4 regions of the Massilibacterium senegalense genome follow, and region 2 is predicted to be linked to each of the others. Evidence: riboswitches for the same ligand, from Rfam matches in the RefSeq annotation. Region 2 holds a riboswitch; each other region holds the start of a gene.
The links. Region 2 has a riboswitch for cobalamin ahead of BN1372_RS10880 (hypothetical protein). Riboswitches for the same ligand answer to the same signal wherever they lie in the genome.
Positions count from the first base shown of each region.

Region 1 (5,333 bases), 860 kb from region 2:
GGTTCTACTTTCATCTGTTGAATGGCTTTTTCGATAAAAGGTTTTGCTTGCTTTGCATTTTTCCAAATATTCAATGCTCCAAAAGCGATATCTTGATATACATCTGTAGAAAAAAGTTGCATATCAGGATTTTGAAACACAATCCCCACCTGCTTTCGGATGTACTCTATGTCTTTTTTTCGATAGGAAAATGGTGTTTTATCAAAATAAACAGTCCCTTTCGTTGGTTTAAATATCCCATTCAAATGAAGCATTAATGTCGATTTCCCACAACCGTTATTGCCAAGAATAGCTATTTTTTTATGTTTTGGAAATGACAATGAAATGTTTTTTAACGCAACTGTCCCATCTGGATATTGAAAAGACACATCTTCTAAGCGTAAAATGCTCTCATTCACAATCAAACGACCCCTAACTATACGTGACCCATAAAAGGGCCAGAACATAAAATATAAAAAACAACCAAAATCGTTTGGAATAACGATATTTTTTTTCTATCTGCCTAAGCATCCCATCATCATTTTTTGCTTGAAGTGCATATGCAAATTGTTGTGATTGAATCATAGACTTTGAAAACAATGATGCAATTAATAATGCTAGCGACCGAAAACTTTTGCGATACGTCGCATATCCTAACCTTGATTGTTGTGCGGTAAAAATTGCAACACTTTGGTCAAGAACAATAAAAATAAAACGGTACACATACATAAATAGCTCTAATAAAATAGTTGGAACATGGATTTTTTTTAATAACTGAAGTAAATCAAAAATAGTCGTCGATAAAATTAAAAAGTACAAACAGCTTACAGAAGCAAAAGATACTAAAAAAAGATTTGTTCCCCGTTGTAAAGACTGCTCTGTAATAAATAACGAATAATTCTGTATACGGAGAGATAGTAATGCATCAACTGGTATTCCTTTAGAAAATTCAATGATAATTGCAACGATACTCATTAGTAAAAAGAAAATAGGTAAAAACAAACTTTTTACGTAAAAGAAAAACGGAATCCGGGCGACGACGATAATTGCAATAGACATCATACAAAAAATAAAAATAGAAGCATACGCATCTCTTGCAGAAATAAGAAAAAAAAGAGAGGATAGAGAAAACAGCACTTTTTCTCCAGGATGCTGTTTTCTTAATCCATTAATATAAGCATATTTGTCAAACATCATCATTTTCTTTATGCCTCATTATTTTTATTTGCTGTTTTCTTTCCTTTTGCATATCCAAAAAAGTAAGCAATAAATCCTGCGCCAATCGCTGCTTGTAACGCGAATAGTAAACTTTCAATTTCGCCGCTTGGCGGTTCCCAAATACTAGAGAACCATGGTTCATAGTTAGGTTGTACTTCGGTAATTGCTTCTTTTGCTTCTCCGTCTGCACCACCAAATTCTGCGCCACTATTGATAATTAAAGGGATTAAAATGAGTGCAACGACTCCTAAAAGTAACCATGTATTTTTTTTCATTGCTTCTGTCCACCTCCAACCACGACGTTCAGTTGCTTTAACTCATTGGCATGATAATTTTTCAGAAGATTCACAACGAATACCGTTAATAAACCTTCACTTAGCGCTAACGGAATTTGTGTAACAGCAAAAATCCCCATAAATTTCACTAAAGAAGCTGTAAATCCTCCCACATCTGCTGGGAATGCTAGAGCTAATTGAAAGCTTGTCATAACGTATGTTGCCAAGTTTCCTAGTGCTGCAGCTAAAAACACGTTGATTCCTAACGACCAATCCATTTTTTGTCCTAATTTAAATAATCCGTATGTAACTAATGGTCCAACTACTGCCATAGAAAAAGCATTTGCACCTAATGTCGTTAAGCCACCGTGAGCTAATAATAACGATTGAAATGTTAACACAATAAAACCAATCACACTCATGACAAATGGTCCGAAAAGAATTGTTCCAAGTCCTACACCCGTTGGATGAGAACAACTTCCTGTTACAGATGGTAATTTTAATGCAGATAAAATAAAAGCAAATGCCCCTGATAATCCAAGCATCATTTTGTATTGGGGATCTTCTTTGATTGTTCTTTGAATAGATCGTAAGCCAATTACTAAAAATGGAATAAATAGTGCCCACCAAAAAATGGCCCATTTAACTGGTAAAAATCCTTCCATGATATGCATCGCATATGTTGCTTTTGGTACAGTAAAAAACAACGCAAGTAATGGTAAGGTTTTTAATAATAGTAACCCGTATCGTTTCATTTTCCTCTTCCTTTTCTATAATAATTCGTTCATTTGTACGCCCAATAAAAAAAACATCTTTCCATACAGAAAGATGTTTCCATTCCTATTTTTACTAATTTCAGGACATGTAACCACACTAATCCAAGATAAATGTCGGAACAAAACACCTCCCTATCCTCGTAGGTTTCGATGGTGTGTCTACTAATAAGGCAGGTCTCCTGGCTTTTGATCATCACATCCCTACGTCTTCCCATTTGTTGAAACAGTGACTATGTGTAGGTTGCTACCAATTACAGTGGCGGGACCGCGCCGGTTTTTCACCGGTCTTCCCTATTATGTAACAATTAAATTGTTACACCTTATTAACAAACGATATGAACTTAACGTTCATTATATCAAACTATAATTTTAATTGTCTAGTTCCATTTTTGATATACGACACCTAGCATAGTATTTTTTTTTCGAGAAATAACATCATTCTTTCACCTTTTTTCATAAAAAAACAACCATTGGTACAAATGGCTGTTTATTTACAAACGAAAGAGTCTTGATAGGCTAACCATTCTTCCTCTGAGATAAGAAGGTCCTTTTTATTCAGTAGCCCTATTTCAAAAGCGCGTTCGATAATCGAAAATGATTTCTTTTCTAGTTCCCTATGTCCATACTTCATTTCTATTCCATGGTGTTCATGATACATTTTAGAAACATAGCGAATATTTTCTTCCCGAACTACTTTATTTTCTTTTAAAATTTCTTTAAATGTAGAAAATGGTATAGGGTTATAAAAAATTGTTTGATCTGCTAATTTCATCAAACGATATTTTGCAACATAAGTCATTTGCATATAAGCACGTAATTCGACATATTTATGACTTTTATGGGCCATTTTTACCCTCCATTCAAGATTTTCTACCATTATATTACCGTATTTCGTCAAAAAATTGAGTGGATTTACATAAAATTAACATTATTTTAATGAATGAAGGGTATATACTCAATTTGCAATAAAAACATCTTCCATCAATAAGAGTTTTCGCACTTCCCTCATTGATGATTAGATGCACTCAAAAAAGCAGAGGGCGCTCGTTCATGGACGACAAGCATAGGATAGATGGTGGGATGAGTGATTTTTTCATAGAACCATCCAGCTACTGAAGTCGTTAGCCCATCGTAGTTGGATACAGGAAGTTTGATTCCCCATTTAACTATTTTTCGGTCTTACCTTAACATTTTGAAATGGGGTTATCCTACCCGTTAATAAAAGATAAATTTAACATGTTTTTAACATTTTCATAACGATATTCAATAAGTGCTTGTTCATATGACTCATCTATTTTTCTTTGCAATTCTACAGCTAACTCTAATTGATGTCTAGCTAGAGCTATCATTTTTTTATATTCATTTGTGACATTGTCTATATCTGCTTGATATTCTTTTTCCACCGAAGCATCCATACAACATTCAAACGTATCGACAATAACATCACCTTCTCTGCTTTTTGATAACGGATGAGGGGAAGTTCCGTCGATAAAAGCGATCAACCGGTCTTCTAAAACAACCATATCTAAGCTTTTCGGATCGAAAGAACACGGATATATCGTTACACTTTCTTTTCTATCACGAGCTGCTTGCACGATTTTTTTCATTAACGTTGATTTTCCACTACCAGATCGTCCATGAATGATATAGCGTTGCTTCACTGTTTTCGTAATAGAATCAAGAAAATTAATCGGCCCCTTTGCAGTAAAAGTACCAAAAAAACGCTGCTTCACTTCTTGATTTGTCGCTTCTACTTTTTCTAAAAATACCTCTTTAATTAATGAATCAGCTAAAGAATCAGCCTTTTGAAAATCGAGAGAAGTACGGTAAATATGTTCTTTTTGAAAATGAATTTCTTTTGCTTTCTTTAAGTACGTACAGCATACCTTTTCATGCTGGTATTTCAAATTAATCATTTCAGTTACATTTTTTGGCAGTTTATTTCGTTCGATACATTTTTCTAATGAAAAAATAACTTCCTTTGCGACAGGGTATTTCCATAATGGGCGATGAAAAAGGAGTGCTTTCTTTTTTCTAGGGTGTAAAAAACCAATCACTTTTTCTGGATAATAAAAAGAATGAAAATACTCCACCTCTTCATTTTCATCCCATTGAATTTCCTTTATTAGTTGATACGGAAATAGGCCGTAAGAACCAGTTACGTAATGCATCGTCTGAACTTCTTTCATTACATCATGGATTCTCGATTGATATCCTTCGCTTGTAAGCGCATCGATAAACGAATGTTTCGCCATTTCGCTTCACTCCTTCCTTACCGTTACGATATGCATGAAAGATAAAAAAAATACAAAAACGACATTGTAAAAGACAATGTCGTTTTATGTAAGCTATTAGTTATGGTTCATATTTTGTTCTTGGTTTTCATTGTTTTCGTTATTCATTTCTCCATGATCCATGTTGTCATTGTTCATTTCTGCATTTTCATCTAAGCCACCATTTGGTTTGTCTGCGTTATAACCTTTCATATACTTCATTGCGTGATCACCAGTTGCTTCAAATGCATCCGCAATTTTTTCAGATTGTACTACCTCTCCGTCTTTATCTAATACACGGATAACAGCATACCATTTTCCACCCATTGCTACAGGTAAATCAAGTTCGTATTTCCTGTCACCTTTTTCTTTCATCGTTCCTTCAATAGGATGGTTCATGCCTTCCATGTTGATATAAAGATAAACATTTTCAGGTTTTTCTCCACCTTTTACATCAACTGTAAACGTGCTGAACTCACCTGAAACAGGATTTTCTGGATTTACTTTCAAATCAAATGTGTACGCTTGTTTTTGTTCTTGTTTCGTCTCTGCATTTGTTTTTTCTTTGTTTGTCTCTTCAGCATTCCCACAACCTGCAGCAACCATTAACATAAGCGCGCTTACACCAATCAACATTTTCTTTTTCATTTTTGTTTCCCCCTCATTATTTATCTTCTTTTGCATGACAACACGAGCATGATGCTTGCGACACCATTTTGTCCATCGCTTTGTCAAAAGTATATACCTCACCGCCAAACCCCTTCACAAATTTTTCCGCATCTTCTTTTTTATCAAAAGGTAAAACTTGAGGC
Region 1 is NZ_LN831786.1:651,667-656,999, reverse strand. It holds gene BN1372_RS06675 (energy-coupling factor ABC transporter ATP-binding protein) at 1-398, opposite strand, end outside; gene cbiQ (cobalt ECF transporter T component CbiQ) at 412-1,179, opposite strand; gene BN1372_RS06665 (energy-coupling factor ABC transporter substrate-binding protein) at 1,185-1,472, opposite strand; gene BN1372_RS06660 (energy-coupling factor ABC transporter permease) at 1,469-2,227, opposite strand; cobalamin riboswitch at 2,401-2,586, opposite strand; gene BN1372_RS06655 (hypothetical protein) at 2,736-3,095, opposite strand; gene BN1372_RS06650 (ATP-binding cassette domain-containing protein) at 3,457-4,503, opposite strand; gene BN1372_RS06645 (hypothetical protein) at 4,600-5,169, opposite strand; gene BN1372_RS06640 (DeoR family transcriptional regulator) at 5,186-5,333, opposite strand, start outside.
Region 1: linked by a shared signal. The riboswitch ahead of BN1372_RS06660 (energy-coupling factor ABC transporter permease) and the one ahead of BN1372_RS10880 (hypothetical protein) in region 2 are both predicted to bind cobalamin.

Region 2 (5,333 bases):
TCTGAAAATTTTATTAGATGCAAATTTAATTACAAAATCTCAACAAGGTACGTGGAATTATTATTCGCTTAATAAAGATGTATTAACGAGCGTCTTATCATCTAACCTGTTGAAAATGTAACTTTTCATTGACTTTATCAATCAATTTTTAATCCCTCATTAACGTGAAGCAAGATCCCCATTCAAAATAGGAAGGCGACACCTACAAACAGTTGTTGGGGAAACAGTGTATATAACTATGTGTAAGGGAAGATTTCTTTAAATTAGGGGGAAACAATGGATACTTTTTTAACCTTCAGTAAAACATTTTTAACACTTTTCATCGAACTGATTGGATTATTTATTTTTATTAGTTTTCTCGTAAGTTTTTTACAAAGAAAAGTAACGCCAGAAAAAATAGAACAAGTACTTCATCGTCCAAAACGGTGGCTAAGTTATGTATACGGAGCTTTATTTGGAGCATTAACGCCCTTTTGTTCTTGCTCTACCATTCCAATTTTAGCAGGACTTTTATCATCAAGGGCACCCTTTGGTCCATCTATTGCATATTTAATTGCTTCGCCGCTCCTTAATCCGGTTATCCTTATTTTGTTTATTAGTTTGATTGGAGTAAAATTTACAATCGTTTATTTTATTATGATGTTTTTCTTCGCCATTCTGACAGGATTCACTTGGGAAAAGCTAGGTTTTGAAAAAGAGGTAAAAAAAGTTCGAGTTCATCGTGGAGAAAAAGAAGAAAATACCGATCTTCCGAAATGGAAACTCGCTTTAGCTGATGCTTGGGGATTTTTTTATCCACTTTTACCATATATCTTACTAGGAGTCTTTATCGGGGCTGCTATTCATAACTTTATTCCGGAGAGTTTCATCATAAAATATGCTAGCGGGGAACATTGGTGGACAATTCCAATCGCTGCACTTATCGGGATTCCAATGTACATTCGTGTGGAAGCAATTATTCCTATTAGTAGTGCGCTTTTAACAAAAGGAATGGGAATTGGCTCTATTTTAGCTTTAATTGTTGGTGGTGCTGGTGCTAGTATTCCAGAAATGATTTTACTAAGTAAATTGTTCAAACGAAAACTTGTCTTCATTTTTATGGTTTCTGTTTTATTGATTGCCATTTTGAGCGGCCTTTTCGTGCAATACATGTTATAAGACTGTTAAAGGAGGTGACAAAATGGGTGAAAAAAAAGGATTAAAAGGTTTTTTCGGACAATTAAAACCAAAAAAAAAGGAATGCTGTTGTAACGTTGTCATCGAAGAAGTGAATGAAGAATCGAATAAATCCGAAGAAAAGAATAAAACTAAGTAAGTACAAAACCTATAGTTTTGAGAAACTATAGGTTTTATTTTGTCTTGACATCTGTATACTTTTCGTAAATATTTAAAAGAGTATGATTATGAAAATAAGGAGATGACTCATGTGACGAAAAAAATGGGGTCACAGCAACCGTTATCAACTAGGAAATTACTATCTATCGCCGGACTCGCTTGGTTGTTTGACGCAATGGATGTTGGGTTGTTATCATTTATTAACGCCGCATTAAAAGAAGATTGGAATTTAACACCAGAACAAATCGGATGGATTGGAAGTATTAATTCCATCGGGATGGCAGTCGGGGCATTTGCTTTCGGAGCAATGGCCGATAAAATCGGTCGTAAACATGTCTTTATCATTACATTATTACTCTTTTCATTAGCAAGTGGTTTTTCCGCTCTGAGTACAACGTTAGCAATCTTTTTAGTATTTCGCTTTTTAATTGGTGCTGGATTAGGTGGGGAGTTACCCGTTGCTTCTACTTATGTTAGTGAAAGTGTTCATCCAAAAAAACGTGGACAAGTTGTCGTACTTTTAGAAAGTTTCTGGGCATTAGGATGGATTGTGGCAGCGATTATTGCCTACTTTATTATTCCAACTTACGGCTGGCGGGTTGCTTTACTATTAACAGCGATTCCTGCTCTTTATGCTGTTGTCCTTCGATTAAAATTACCAGATACGATGCCAAAGCAACCAAAAACAGAAAAAATAAGCGTGTGGCAAAATGTAAAAAGTGTTTGGACAAAACCATATATCCAACGAACAACGATGTTATGGCTATTATGGTTTAGTGTTGTATTTTCCTACTATGGCATGTTTTTATGGCTTCCTTCTGTCATGGTGTTAAAAGGATTTGCGATGATTAAAAGTTTCCAATATGTCCTCATTATGACGCTTGCTCAACTACCAGGTTACTTTACTGCTGCTTGGTTTATTGAAAAATTCGGTCGTAAGTTTGTACTTGTAACATATTTGATTGGAACCGCAGTTAGTGCGTACTTTTTCGGAAATGCCGACACCTTAACGATGTTGATGACTTCTGGTATTTTGCTCTCCTTCTTTAACTTAGGTGCATGGGGTGCGATGTATGCTTACACACCTGAACAATATCCCGCACACATTCGCGGAACAGGTGCAGGAATGGCTGCTTCGTTCGGACGAATTGGCGGTATTTTCGGACCGCTCATGGTCGGTTATTTAGTAGCAGCAAACATGTCGATTGGATCGATTTTTAGTATTTTTGCTATTTCCATTTTTATCGGTGTTCTTGCTGTTTTATTCCTCGGAAAAGAAACAAAATATACAGGTTAACTAAAAAAGGCTATCTGCGGAAAGATAGCCTTTTGTTTTACCCAATCAATTCTTTGCGTACATTTTGAAATGCTTCATTTAACATACGAAGTCGCACTCGTTTAACCGCTTCATCCTCTACTTGTTCGATCAATAAACAAACAAGTTCATCTAATGAATACTGCAATGAAGCGCTTTTCGCATCAACAAAGCTATTCATCAAAATTTCGCGCAATTTACATTCAACTGTCATCACATCAACGCGTGTAGAATTGCGGCGAAAATCTTTGTGCATATGCATCGCCATACACCTCCTATACTCCGTAGGATTTTGGGTGTGTCGAGTTTGGCAGGTCTCCTGACTTGTGATCACTTCATTCATACTCCTTCCCATCACATAGTATGACAGTGGTTTTTTGTATGAATGATTACACTTACAGTGGCGGGACCGCGTCGGATTTGCACCGAACTTCCCTTTTAAAATTGTACGGTATGTACAATTACCAATCTCCACTTATCCAATTATGTTTAGTATATCACACAACATGTACTTCCTTGTGTATTTTTCTTTTTAAATTTTATACAAACTTTACAAATACTTAACCTTATACTTATATTTATTCCCTACAATGGATAAGGAAGTAATTGTTTAAAAGGCGGAAATATGGGAGGGATTGTGTATGAAAAAGAGCACACCATTTTTATTAAAAACGTTGCTCTCCATTGTTCTATTTTTTAGTCTTGCACCAGCATTGGTTGGCACAAATAACGCGAATGCCGAAGGTCCAACAGATCCGGTTCCTGAAATTTTCCCAGCAAATCCGAATGGAATGAATGTGTTGTTTGACAATTCACACGGTCAAACTGCTGGAGCTGCCGACTGGGTAATAGACGGGGCCTTTTCTGATTTTGCCAATGCCATTTCACAAGAAGGGTATTATGTAAAAGAACTGCGAAAAACAGTACCTTTTACATACGATGATTTAAAGGCATATGATGTATTTGTCATTCCTGAAGCAAATATTCCATTTAAAAAAACAGAACAAGATGCGATGCTTCAATTTGTTGAGAATGGCGGAAGTATCTTTTTTGTTTCCGATCATTACAATGCAGACCGGAATAAAAATCGCTGGGATTCTTCTGAAATAATGAATGGCTATCGAAGGGGAGCATTTGAAGATCCATCTAAAGGAATGAATACAGATGAGAAAATGTCGTTTGCAATGCAAGAATTAGAAAGCAAAGATTGGCTTTCCGAAAACTTTGGAATTAAGTTCCGTTACAATGCAATTGGAAATGTGAACGCTACACTGATTGCTCCCTCACAAGATACGTTTGGCATTACAGAAGGAGTTCAATCCGTCGCTATGCATGCAGGTTCTACATTAGCAATAACAGATTCATCTAAAGCAAAAGGAATTGTTTATGTACCAACTGGACTAACAAATGCAGATAAATGGAATTACTCAGTCGATCAAGGTGTATATTTCGGCGGGGGTATAGAAGAAGGACCGTATGCAGCCATTTCAAAATATGGAAAAGGAAAAGCAGCATTCATAGGTGATTCCTCACCCGTTGAAGATGCAACCCCAAAGTATGTACGAGAAGATACTGGTACTACCAAGAAAACATATGACGGCTTTAAAGAACAAGATGATGAAAAATTATTAGTGAACATAATCAATTGGCTAGCAAAAAAAGAAAACTATACCACTTTTGCAGAGACAGGTATTCCGCTCGATAATCCATCACCTCAACTAAAAATAGAAATACCAGCAAACTCTACAGAACCTCAAAAAGAACCATGGGCAGAACCTGAACCCGGTTATAAATGGTATGACTCCTTAACATTTAAAGCAGGTTCATACGGCTCAACAGTCACACAAGAGCAGAAACCCACTTACTCTTTTATTCACCAAGAAATACTACCAAACAGGCAAGAATTTAACATTAGATTACAAGTTCATAATCTTCTCCCAGGTCAAACAATTTCAGATTTAAGAATAGGTATTTATTTAGATGGTGGAACGCAAATTGCATCCTTCCAAAGAGAAGATGGAACATGGCCTACTTCCTACGGATACAGTGAACTATTTTCCGTAACCGCAGACTTATTTGGACAAGCAACAAAGGAATTAACCGTGCGGATAAAGCCAGGAACAGAGGGACAAGCAAATCTTCGTTTAAAACATAAAAAAACAAACATTCTGACCAATATAGTTACCATTGATAATGTAAATAGTGAACCGTTACCAGATGAAACACTAACTTTTCCTGAAACCATTTCCTTTTAGAAGCAAGAGAAGCACCAAAAGGGTCGTTAGTAACCATTGAAGGTGTCATCACATCACAACCAGGCTTATTTGGCGAAAAAGGTTTTTATATCCAAAATGAGACAGCAGGTATTTATGTTTTTCAACATGAGGACGGGTTTCATGTAGGTGATGTAGTAAAAATCACGGCACCTACTACCATATATAACAATGAAATAGAACTTACAGATATCATTTCACTTACTAAAACTGGGACAAAAGACCTTCTAGCACCTAAGGTTGTGAAAGAAGTGGATGAAAGCACTCTAGGACAATGAATAAAATTAGAAAATGTAACCATTGAAAATCTAGCTGAAATAGGAAACTTTTTTTAATTCGATGTAATCCATACGGATGGAATTAAAACGCGTGTGCGTGTGGATAGTCGAACAGTAATAATGGTCACGCAA
Region 2 is NZ_LN831786.1:1,512,820-1,518,152, forward strand. It holds gene BN1372_RS10865 (ArsR/SmtB family transcription factor) at 1-121, shown strand, start outside; gene BN1372_RS10870 (permease) at 277-1,158, shown strand; gene BN1372_RS15700 (hypothetical protein) at 1,181-1,315, shown strand; gene BN1372_RS10875 (MFS transporter) at 1,439-2,632, shown strand; gene BN1372_RS10880 (hypothetical protein) at 2,670-2,912, opposite strand; cobalamin riboswitch at 2,943-3,134, opposite strand; gene BN1372_RS10885 (hypothetical protein) at 3,292-4,905, shown strand; gene BN1372_RS15250 (hypothetical protein) at 5,295-5,333, shown strand, end outside.

Region 3 (5,333 bases), 580 kb from region 2:
TAACTCTTGCGGGGCAATAATCGTTCTAGAAACTAAATCTGCTAATACTAAAAAGCTAGCACCATTTAAAAATGATAAAGGTAATAGTCGGCGGTGATTCGGTCCAACCAGCATACGCGTCATATGTGGAATTACTAAACCAACAAAACCAATCGTACCTGATACTGCAACACTAGAGCCGGTTAACAAAGAAGCACCAATTAAAAGCATATATTTTCGCTTTTTCACCTCTACTCCTAGCTGCTTTGCTGTTTCTTCTCCAAAAGATAATACATTTAATTCATCACTATTAAAAAAGATGAGCAATGTTCCGATTATAAGAAATGGGATAGCAAGCCATATATACTCATAGCCTCGCATTGCAACACTTCCTAATAACCAATTAATAATTTGTCGTAATTCTTCTCCTGTTAGAGCAATCATTAACGATAATAAAGACCCTAGAAAAGAGCTAACAATAATCCCGGTTAAAATAACCGTTTCAACAGAAAAATTTCGGTCAATTAATTGCGAAAAACCGATAACAAGGAGAAGTGTCAGAAATCCCCCGATAATGCCTGCAACAGGAAGTGTGAATTTTCCTAACATAAGGATTTCTATTTGGAAAAATAATACTACTACAGCTCCAACACTTGCCCCAGAAGAAATACCGAGTGTATAAGGATCTGCTAAGGGATTTTTTAATAATCCTTGAAACGCTGCCCCTGCTAAAGCCAGGCTAGCCCCGACAATCATCGCTAACATAACACGAGGTAAACGCACATTAAAAATAATATTAGCATACATCATATACTCATCTGGCATGGCCGCTTTAGAAAAAAGTTGATAGTAAACTATTTGTAAAAGAGAAGAAAGGGGAATCGATACAGTTCCAATCGATACCCCTAATAATAAAGCGGCTATAAAAATAAAAACGGAAAGAACACTCATCCATTTCCAATTATTTTGCGAAAATTTCTGGATAAACCGCATTAGCAAATTCTTCTACTCCTTCAACTAAACGAGGACCAGGACGAGACGTTAAGTCAGAATCCACCTCAACCACTTGCTTTTCTTTGACTGCTGTAATGTCTGACCATGCTTCTCGATTCTCGATTTTATACTCTACTTTTTCTACCATATCTCCATGATATAACGTAATAATCGTATCAGGATTCCATTCAATCACTTTTTCTTCTGAAATTTGTGGCCATCCTTCTAATTCCTTCGCTACATTTTCTGCATGAATAGTCGTTAAAAATTCATCGATAAACGTATTTTTTCCAGCTGTGTAAATAGATGGACTAGGAGAAACTTCTACATATACTTTTTTCGGACTTTCCACTTGTTTGGTTTTCTCCTCAATCGCTTTTAGTTTTGTTGTCATCGATTTTACAAGGTCTTTTGCCTCTTTTTGTTTACCAGTAGCCTTCCCAATCAATTCTATAGAATCATATACTTTGTCAAAAGAACTTGCTTCGTTCACTACCAAGACTGTGATTCCTGATTCTCTCATTTGATTTAACCCATCTTCTGCAGTACTCATTGCACTAGCATGCGCTAAAACTAAATCAGGTTTTAATGCGATGACTTTTTCTACATTGACATCTAGACCACCGATTTTTTCAATGTTTTTTACTTCTTTTGGATATGTATCATAATCGGTCACACCGACCATTTTATCTCCTAAACCTAAAGCAAACGCAATTTCCGTATTACTTGGAATTAAGGAAACAATTTTTTCTGGTTCCTTCTCAATCTTTACTTCTTTTCCTGTTGCATCTTTAATGGTTACTGGATATGCTTCGCTTTCTGTTTTTGTTTCTTTCTTTTTATCAGCTGTATTATCTGCACTACAGCCAATCAACAAACCGAAAGAAAGGACAAAAACAAGCATAAATTGCCAGAATCTTTTCATTTTGCTCCCCCTTTTTATCATATAGACATAAAATAAAAAACATCCCTCCACATGGAAGGGATGAAGATTAAACAACGTTATACATAAGAAGACTTTCTTCATCGCACGATTCCTTTTCCACGAGGCTGTGCTATTACAAAAATAAGGCAGGTTCCTGACTTTTATCCGCATGTTGGATAATTACAGTGGCGGGACCGTGTTGGATTTTCACCAACTTCCCTTTTATCTCTCATGAGCACCTTATCTGATTATATAATTACTTATCATTATACCTTGAAATTATGTTTATGCAATGCACTTTTTCATTTCTTGTTTCTTATTACTATATCATTATTTCCGTTTACTATTTGGGAATCGTAAAAGTAAAGGTTGTTCCTTCATCTTTCTTACTATTTACTTCAAGCATGCCACCGTGGGCTTGAATAATATTTTTAGCGATTGCAAGACCAAGTCCTGTACCAGATTGTCCCCTCGTTCTTGCTTTATCCGCTTTGTAAAAACGTTCAAATACAAAAGGCAAATCTTCCTTATCAATTCCGACTCCTGTATCTTTTACTTGAAATTCGTATTTTCTATCTAATTCTATCAGACTTAACGTAACCATCCCGCCATTTGGAGTATGCCTAATCGCATTATCAATCAAATTGGTTAACACTTGCTCAATACGATCTGGATCGAACATCGTATCTTCTTCTTTTATTTCTGTAAGAAGTCGTAAATGAATCTGTTGTTCTTTCGCTACTCCTTGAAATTTACGAATAATTCGCTCTACAAATAACGGAAGACTAACTCGTTCTCGATTTAATTGAATTTTACCTGACTCCACTTTCGCAAGGTCTAACAAGTCATTTACAAGCCTTCCCATTCGTAACGATTCATCGTGGATAATACTTGCCATTTCTTTTTTATCTTCTTCCGTTTCCGCAATATCATCTACGATTGCTTCGCTATATCCTTGTAACATTGCAATTGGAGTACGAAGTTCATGGGAAACGTTTGCAATAAAATCTTTTCTTAACTTATCCAATTGCCGTTCTTCTGTCATATCTCGAAGGACAGCAACTGCCCCGCGAATACGTTGTTGATCAATCAATGGGGTCATGACTATCGTATAAATGTGCCCCTGCACTTCCATTTCCGTCGTTTGCTCTTTTTCCGTTTCGACCACTGTTTGAAAAAGTTCTTTTAACCGTTCAGGAATCACAGGTGCATCTTCCTCCACTTCAAATTGCCATGCTTTTAAAAAACGTAAAGCTGGGGGATTCGTAATTAAAATATTTCCAATGCTACTGAAAGTAATAACACCGTCCGCCATACTTCGTAAAATACTAGCTAATTGCTCTTTTTCTTGATTTAATGCTAAAACGTACGTATTAATTCGCCTACTCATCCGGTTAAATGTTACCGCTAACTCCCCAATTTCATCGTTTGTTACAATTGGGATATTCGCTTCAAACGTTCCTTTAGACATTTCTTGCGCAGTTTGTTTCATTTTACGTAGCGGGGCAGTTACCCTTGAAGATAAAAAGAACGCAAATACAGTCGTCATGATAATCGCAATACCTGCACAAAGTAAAATTATTTTTTTTACATGGTTAATGGTATTATCTACAACCTCTAATGATTGATAAACAAAAACTGCACCTTGTTTCCCTTCAATAAAATCGACTGGGACACCAACAATTAACATTTGTGTCCGAAATTCTTGGTCATCTTTATATGATGCATACGTCGCTCTTTTTTTAATCACTTCTCGATTCGTTAATACTTTTTGTAAATCTGGATCTTTTTTAAATTCATCAGTGGATACGTGTTCTTCTTTTTTATTTTGATTTGGTGCAATCCATTCTTTTTCTTTATCTGGAACCACAATGATTTTGGTAGAATTAGCATCAACAATTTCCCAAGTTGTTGCTAAGGCCAAGGCTTTATCATCATTTTCCTCCATCACTTTTGCCACTTTTTTAGCTAAAGTAATTAATTGTGTTTCTGATTGGTTCACATAATACGATTCAAAAAGTTGTAACAATAAAATAGTTAGAATGGAAAGAATAACGGAAACGAGTAAAATGATTGTGATCCATAGTTTTCCAACGACGCTTTTCCAAATCATTCATCATTCACAACCTCAAATTTGTACCCTACTCCCCAAACCGTTACAATCATTTTAGCTGCTTGTTTAGAAATACGATTTAATTTTTCACGCAACCGTTTCACGTGTGTATCGACCGTACGTAAATCACCAAAAAACTCATAATTCCATACATCTTTTAATAATTTTTCACGGTCAAATACTTTGTCTGGAGATTTTGCTAAATAATATAACAATTCATATTCTTTCGGTGTTAAGTTAATTTCCTTTCCATCACATGTCACACGATGGGCATCATTATCAATTGTTAAATGAGGAAACACTAACACATCTTTTGTCGTCGTTTCTGTTTGCAAAAATTTCGTTGAAGATGCTCGACGTAATAGCGCTTTCACTCGTAACACGACTTCTCTAGGGCTAAATGGTTTTACGATATAATCATCTGCACCAACTTCAAACCCTTGTACACGGTTTGCTTCTTCGCCTTTTGCTGTAAGCATAATTACTGGTGTTGCTCTTTTTTTACGTAATTCTTCACAAACTTGAATTCCGTCGATTCCCGGTAACATTAAATCTAACACAATAACATCATATTCTTTTGCTAACGCAAGATTTAACGCCTCTTCTCCGTTCTCTGCTTCTTCTACTTCATAATTTTCTCTTTCTAAATACATTTTTAACAACCGACGAATACGTTCTTCATCATCTACAACTAAAATTAAACCATCTTTTTGCATTTTTATCCCTCCATCTATCTTTTATTTTCTACCCTTTTATCAAAAAATACTAGCAAAAGAAGCATACTTTCAAAAAAAGTTCCATCACTGAGATTATTGTATATAAATCCCATTAATTGTTTTACAGAAAAATAGCGTACCCTATCTCTCTTTGTATTAAATAAAAAACCTCCACAATCGTGGAGGTTTTTTTATGCATAGGAATGTAGACCCGCTAAGACAAGGTTTACAGCAACTAAATTAAACATAATAATTGCAAAACCACCAACCGCTAACCAAGCTGACTTCTTGCCTTCCCAACCTTTTGATAAACGCAAGTGTAAGTAAGCTGCATAAAATAAAAATGTAATAAATGCCCATACTTCTTTCGGATCCCAGCCCCAAAAACGGGTCCAGGCAATTTGCGCCCAAATCGCTGCAAATATTAGTCCGCCTAACGTAAAAATTGGAAAGCCAATCGCTACGGAACGATATCCGATTTCATCTAATAATTTGATATTAGCTGATTTGACTAATGGTTGCAATGCTGCACCAATTCGTTTACGTAAAATAAGTCGTAAGAGACCATAAATCACAAGTCCTGCAAGAACAGACCAAATAAGTGTAT
Region 3 is NZ_LN831786.1:928,509-933,841, forward strand. It holds gene BN1372_RS08010 (FecCD family ABC transporter permease) at 1-972, opposite strand, end outside; gene BN1372_RS08015 (ABC transporter substrate-binding protein) at 941-1,897, opposite strand; cobalamin riboswitch at 2,026-2,155, opposite strand; gene BN1372_RS08020 (ATP-binding protein) at 2,241-4,010, opposite strand; gene BN1372_RS08025 (response regulator) at 4,007-4,726, opposite strand; gene ccsB (c-type cytochrome biogenesis protein CcsB) at 4,918-5,333, opposite strand, start outside.
Region 3: linked by a shared signal. The riboswitch ahead of BN1372_RS08015 (ABC transporter substrate-binding protein) and the one ahead of BN1372_RS10880 (hypothetical protein) in region 2 are both predicted to bind cobalamin.

Region 4 (5,333 bases), 930 kb from region 2:
TACTTCTAATTGTGCTCCTAATTCATCCGATGTCATATTTAATCCTAGTTCCTTATTCACCTTATCTAAAATCGTAGGACTTTTTATAATAACACTATATGTATTAATTAATTCTACATTTGTTCTTACTTGGTTCACATCTAATGTCGGTTGATTTGAATCTTGCGATTGATTAATTAAAATTTGTGTGGAAGCTTGATATACAGGTGTGATAAAAAAGTATGTAACTACACCCGTTACTAATACTGCAAATAACGTAATAAAAACAATTAATTGAAATCGTTCTTTTAACGTTTCAAAAATTTCTTTCAAACTAATAGTTTCTTCCATTACCTTCTCTCCTATACGTTTCTTTCTATTTTTCAATATATAAAGTAAATAAACCTTTCATTTTCAAAAAATAATAAAAGGTAATAAACATTTTGCACTAGTATATTCATAACATATTTTTTACATTAAGAAAAGATATTTCTAAATCATCCATTAGAAATCCGCATTTTATTTTTTTCAGACTTGCAATATGAAAAAAAGTTCTATAAAATGAAATCAAATGAAGTATCACTATATATAGTCATTACCCATAAATATTATACCTATATTTAGTATTGGCACTCATTTAGTGAGTTTAAAAGGGAATTCAGTGAAAAGCTGGAGCTGTCCCCGCAACTGTATAGCTGACAGTTTGAACAATCCACTGTTTTAAAACGGGAAGGGTTCAAATTTGGATGAAGCTAAGCCAGGAGACCTACCAATCTAAACAGTTTTATCCTTCGGGAGTTAAGCGATAAAACGGCAAAGATTCTATACTGTTTTTTTGTCGTTTTATGCTCAATTCCAAATGGAATTGAGCTTTTTTCATTATACCATAGAAAGGTTGAAAAAAATGACACATTTTTTCACAGATCATAATTTGAATGAATTTTTACATTTTGCATTCCATGACTTTCCGTCTTTAAACAAAGAAAAATTTATAGAAGAAGTAAATATACAAATAACTCCTTCCTTAACAGAAAAAGAAATATTACAACTAATGATTCGCACAGCTGTTGAAAAAACAACGATGGAAGAAACCGAATGGGAATGGGTTAGTTCCCGAATCTTGCTACAAGCACTTTATGCCCAATATTCTACTTCCTCCCCTTATGACAACTTTTTTAATCATGTATCCTCGTTAGTTCAAAAGGGATTGTATGGAGATTACTTATTAGAAGCATATACAGAGGTTGCAATCGACGAACTTGGTTCTTACATAAATCCAGAACGGGATCTGCTGTTCCGCTACAGTGGACTTTCTTTATTCACAAAACGTTATCTCGTTCGTGATTTTGAAGGAAAACTAAGGGAATTGCCTCAACATCGTTTCATGACGATTGCCATGCATTTAGCTTCTAAAGAAAAGGACAACGTGTACTGGGCAAAACAATTTTATGATGTGTTATCAAAACTGGAAATTACCGTCGCAACTCCAACACTTGCTCATGCTGGTCGTCCTTTTCATCAACTTTCTAGCTGTTTTATTGACACAGCTGAAGATAGTTTGTGGAACATTTATCATACCGACCAGTCTTTTGCTCAAGTTTCCAAGTATGGTGGAGGCATGGGAATTTATGTAGGAAAATTACGTGCTCGTGGCTCTAGTATTCGTGGATTTAAGGGAGTAAGCGCTGGGATTATTCCTTGGATTCGTAACTATAACAATACAGCCGTTGCCGTCGATCAATTAGGAATGCGCAAAGGTGCTGTTGCAATCTATTGCGATATTTGGCATTATGATATTTTAGAATTTTTACAATTAAAGACAAATAATGGCGATGATCGTTTAAAAGCTCACGATATTTTTCCTGGTGTATGTATTCCAGACATCTTTATGGAAAAAGTGATCCAACGAGAAAATTGGTATTTATTTGACCCATATGAAGTAGAACAAGAAATGGGCTTTCGTTTAGAAGATTGTTACGATGATGACGAAGAAAAAACATTTACAAATCGTTATTTAGCCTGTGTGGAAAATGAACGATTACGAAAAAAAGAAATCCCTGCTATCGACATTATGAAAATGATTATGAAAAGTGCCTTTGAAACAGGTACACCTTTCATCTTTTATCGTGACACCGTTAACCGATTAAATCCAAATAAACATGAAGGCATGATTTATTGTTCTAACCTATGTACAGAAATTATGCAAAATATGCGTGCAACAGAATTTATTTCGGAAACATTAGAAGATGGTGTCATTGTGACAAAAACAAAACCAGGTGATTTTGTTGTTTGTAACTTATCCTCTATTAACCTTGGGAAAGTAGAAACAGAAGAAGATTTAAAACGAATTTTAGAAGTAGAAATACGAATGCTTGATAATGTGATTGATTTGAACGATTATCCTGTCCCACAAGCAAAAGTGACCAATCAAAAGTATCGTGCCATTGGGGTTGGAACAAGTGGATACCATCATCATTTAGTGAAAAAGAAAATTGCTTGGGAATCCGAAGAACATCTAGCATATGCAGATCAACTTTATGAAAAAATTTCATATTATGCCATTCAGGCATCAAATAAACTAGCTCGTGAAAAAGGAGCATATCCTTTATTCAACGGAAGTGATTGGGAAAATGGGAACTATTTTACCCAAAGAAATTACGAGGATGAAAAGTGGACAACCTTAAAAGAACAAGTTAAAAAGAACGGATTGCGTAATGCCTATATCATGGCTGTAGCTCCTACCTCTTCTACTTCCTTAATCGCAGGAACAACTGCAAGTATTGACCCATTATTTGCAAAATTTTTCGTAGAAGAGAAAAAAGATGGATTAATTCCTCAAGCTGCACCAGATTTAACACCTGAAACAACATGGTATTACAAAGAAGCACATACCATTGACCAATTTTGGTCAATCAAAGCCGCTGGTCGTCGCCAAAAACATCTGGATCAAGCACAAAGTTTTAACTTATACATTACACCTACGATTTCTGCACGGGATTTTCTTCAATATTATATCGAAGCATGGAAAAATGGGCTTAAAACAATTTATTATGTCCGAAATCGCACGGTGGAAATTGATGAATGTATTAGTTGTTCTTCTTGATAAATGTCAGCATTTCTCGTTATCTCCATTTCGGATGAAGTGGAGATACCTTTTACCATTGTATCTTCTCCTTTTTCATGAAGATACGGGTTATTTATCCAGGTAATCTTATATCACTTATCTTACGAAAGGAAGCGTTTACTAAAATGGAACAAAAACGATTATTTAACGAAACAGGCGAACGAGGGACATCCTCTCTCATTGGTGGGAACTCCACTAATTTACGAGAATGGAACCGAATCAAATACAGTTGGGCTCATTCTTTATATCGATTAATGTTAAACAACTTTTGGATTCCTGAAGAAATTTCCTTAAACCAAGATGTAAGTCAATTTCCAACTTTAACAGCAGCGGAACGACGTGCTTTTGATAAAGTAATTTCTTTCCTTAACTTTTTAGACTCTATTCAATGTGAAAACTTACCGCAATTAGCCGATTATATTACAGCACCAGAAGTAACAAGTTTATTAAATATCCAAACATTTCAAGAAGAAATTCATGCACAAAGTTATAGTTATATTTTAGATACGGTTTGTTCCCCCGAAGCTAGAAATGCAATTTATGATGAATGGCGAAATGATCCTGTTTTGTTTGAGCGCAATAAATTTATTGCGGATGAATATCAAAAATTTGTAGATAAACCTACGGAAGAAAATTTTGTTCATACGTTAATGGCCGATTATTTATTAGAAGCGATTTATTTTTATAATGGATTTGCTTTTTTCTATTCGCTTGCACGAAATGGAAAAATGACAATGACCGCAACGTTAATTAAATACATTCAACGTGATGAAGAAACACATGTTGCCTTATTTAGTAACATGATTCATGAATTAAAAAAGGAGCGCCCTGATTTATTTGATGAAAAGATGATTACATACCTAGAAAATATGATGAAAAAAGCGGTCGAACATGAGATTAATTGGGGAAAACATTTTGCACAAAATGAACTTTTAGGATTAACAGATGAAGTCATTGAGCGATATATTCGTTACTTATCGAATCAACGAATGCGCAGCTTAGGTTTCCGAGAGCTATATCCAGAAGTGAAAGAGCATCCAATGAAATGGGTCGAAAGTTTCAAACGAATCAATGAAACCAAAACAGACTTTTTTGAACAAAAAGTAACGAGTTATACGAAATCAAGTGGCCTCGATTTTAGTGATTTATAAAAAAAATCATAAAAAAGATTAATTTTTCCTTCTCTTTCCTATATAATGTATATGTCGTGCATCTATCCTTATGACTAACTTTACAAAAAAGGATACTCTTCCTACGCATGAAAGAAAATGTTGGATGTTTAGATATACGTTCACAATTCTTTCAAACTATAAACCAGGAAAGAAAGGACTATTTTTGCCATGAAAAAGAAAATTCTTATTACTATTTTTTCTATTATCGGCGTTCTTGTAGTTAGCATTGTTGGTTATGGTATCTATGTATATAACAATTTAACAAATACAGCTGACCAAATACATAAACCAATTGATCGCCAATCAACGAAACGTTCAGGGGAAGTAAATTTAAACAATAAAGATTCTGTTGGGATTTTATTATTAGGTGTAGACCAACGCCCTGGCGATCGTGGACGTTCTGATACGATGATTTATGTGACTGTTAATCCAAAAACAAATAGTGCGAAAATGATTAGTATACCTCGTGATACCCGTACGTTACTTGTTGGACGAAATACACAAGACAAAATTAACCATGCCTATGCGTTTGGCGGTGTAAAAATGTCTATGGATTCTGTCGAACATTTATTAGATGTTCCTGTTGACTATTATGTACAAGTGAATATGGAAAGTTTTAAAGACATTGTCGATGCGGTGGGCGGCGTAGATGTCAATAGCAGTTTTTCTTTCAACTATGATGGCGCACAATTTCAAGAAGGAAATATTCATTTAGATGGAGAAAAAGCGCTTAAATATGTACGAATGCGCTATGAAGATCCTCAAGGGGATTTTGGTCGTCAAGAACGGCAACGTCAAGTAATCCAAGGAATTGTCGATAAAGCCATTTCTTTAAACACGATTACAAAAGTGGATGATATTTTAAAATCCATTGGAAATAACGTTCAAACAAATTTAACGTTAGAAGAAATGCAAAAATTCCAGAAAGATTATGCGACTGCCAGAAATAATATTGAAACATTACAATTAAAAGGACAAGGAACAAAAATAGATAGAGTATATTACTTTATTCCAGATGAAACTAGCCTTAATGATGTACAACAAACCTTAAAAACTAG
Region 4 is NZ_LN831786.1:581,742-587,074, reverse strand. It holds gene BN1372_RS06360 (YveK family protein) at 1-330, opposite strand, end outside; cobalamin riboswitch at 590-767, shown strand; gene BN1372_RS06355 (ribonucleoside-diphosphate reductase subunit alpha) at 884-3,082, shown strand; gene BN1372_RS06350 (ribonucleotide-diphosphate reductase subunit beta) at 3,229-4,254, shown strand; gene BN1372_RS06345 (LCP family glycopolymer transferase) at 4,444-5,333, shown strand, end outside.
Region 4: linked by a shared signal. The riboswitch ahead of BN1372_RS06355 (ribonucleoside-diphosphate reductase subunit alpha) and the one ahead of BN1372_RS10880 (hypothetical protein) in region 2 are both predicted to bind cobalamin.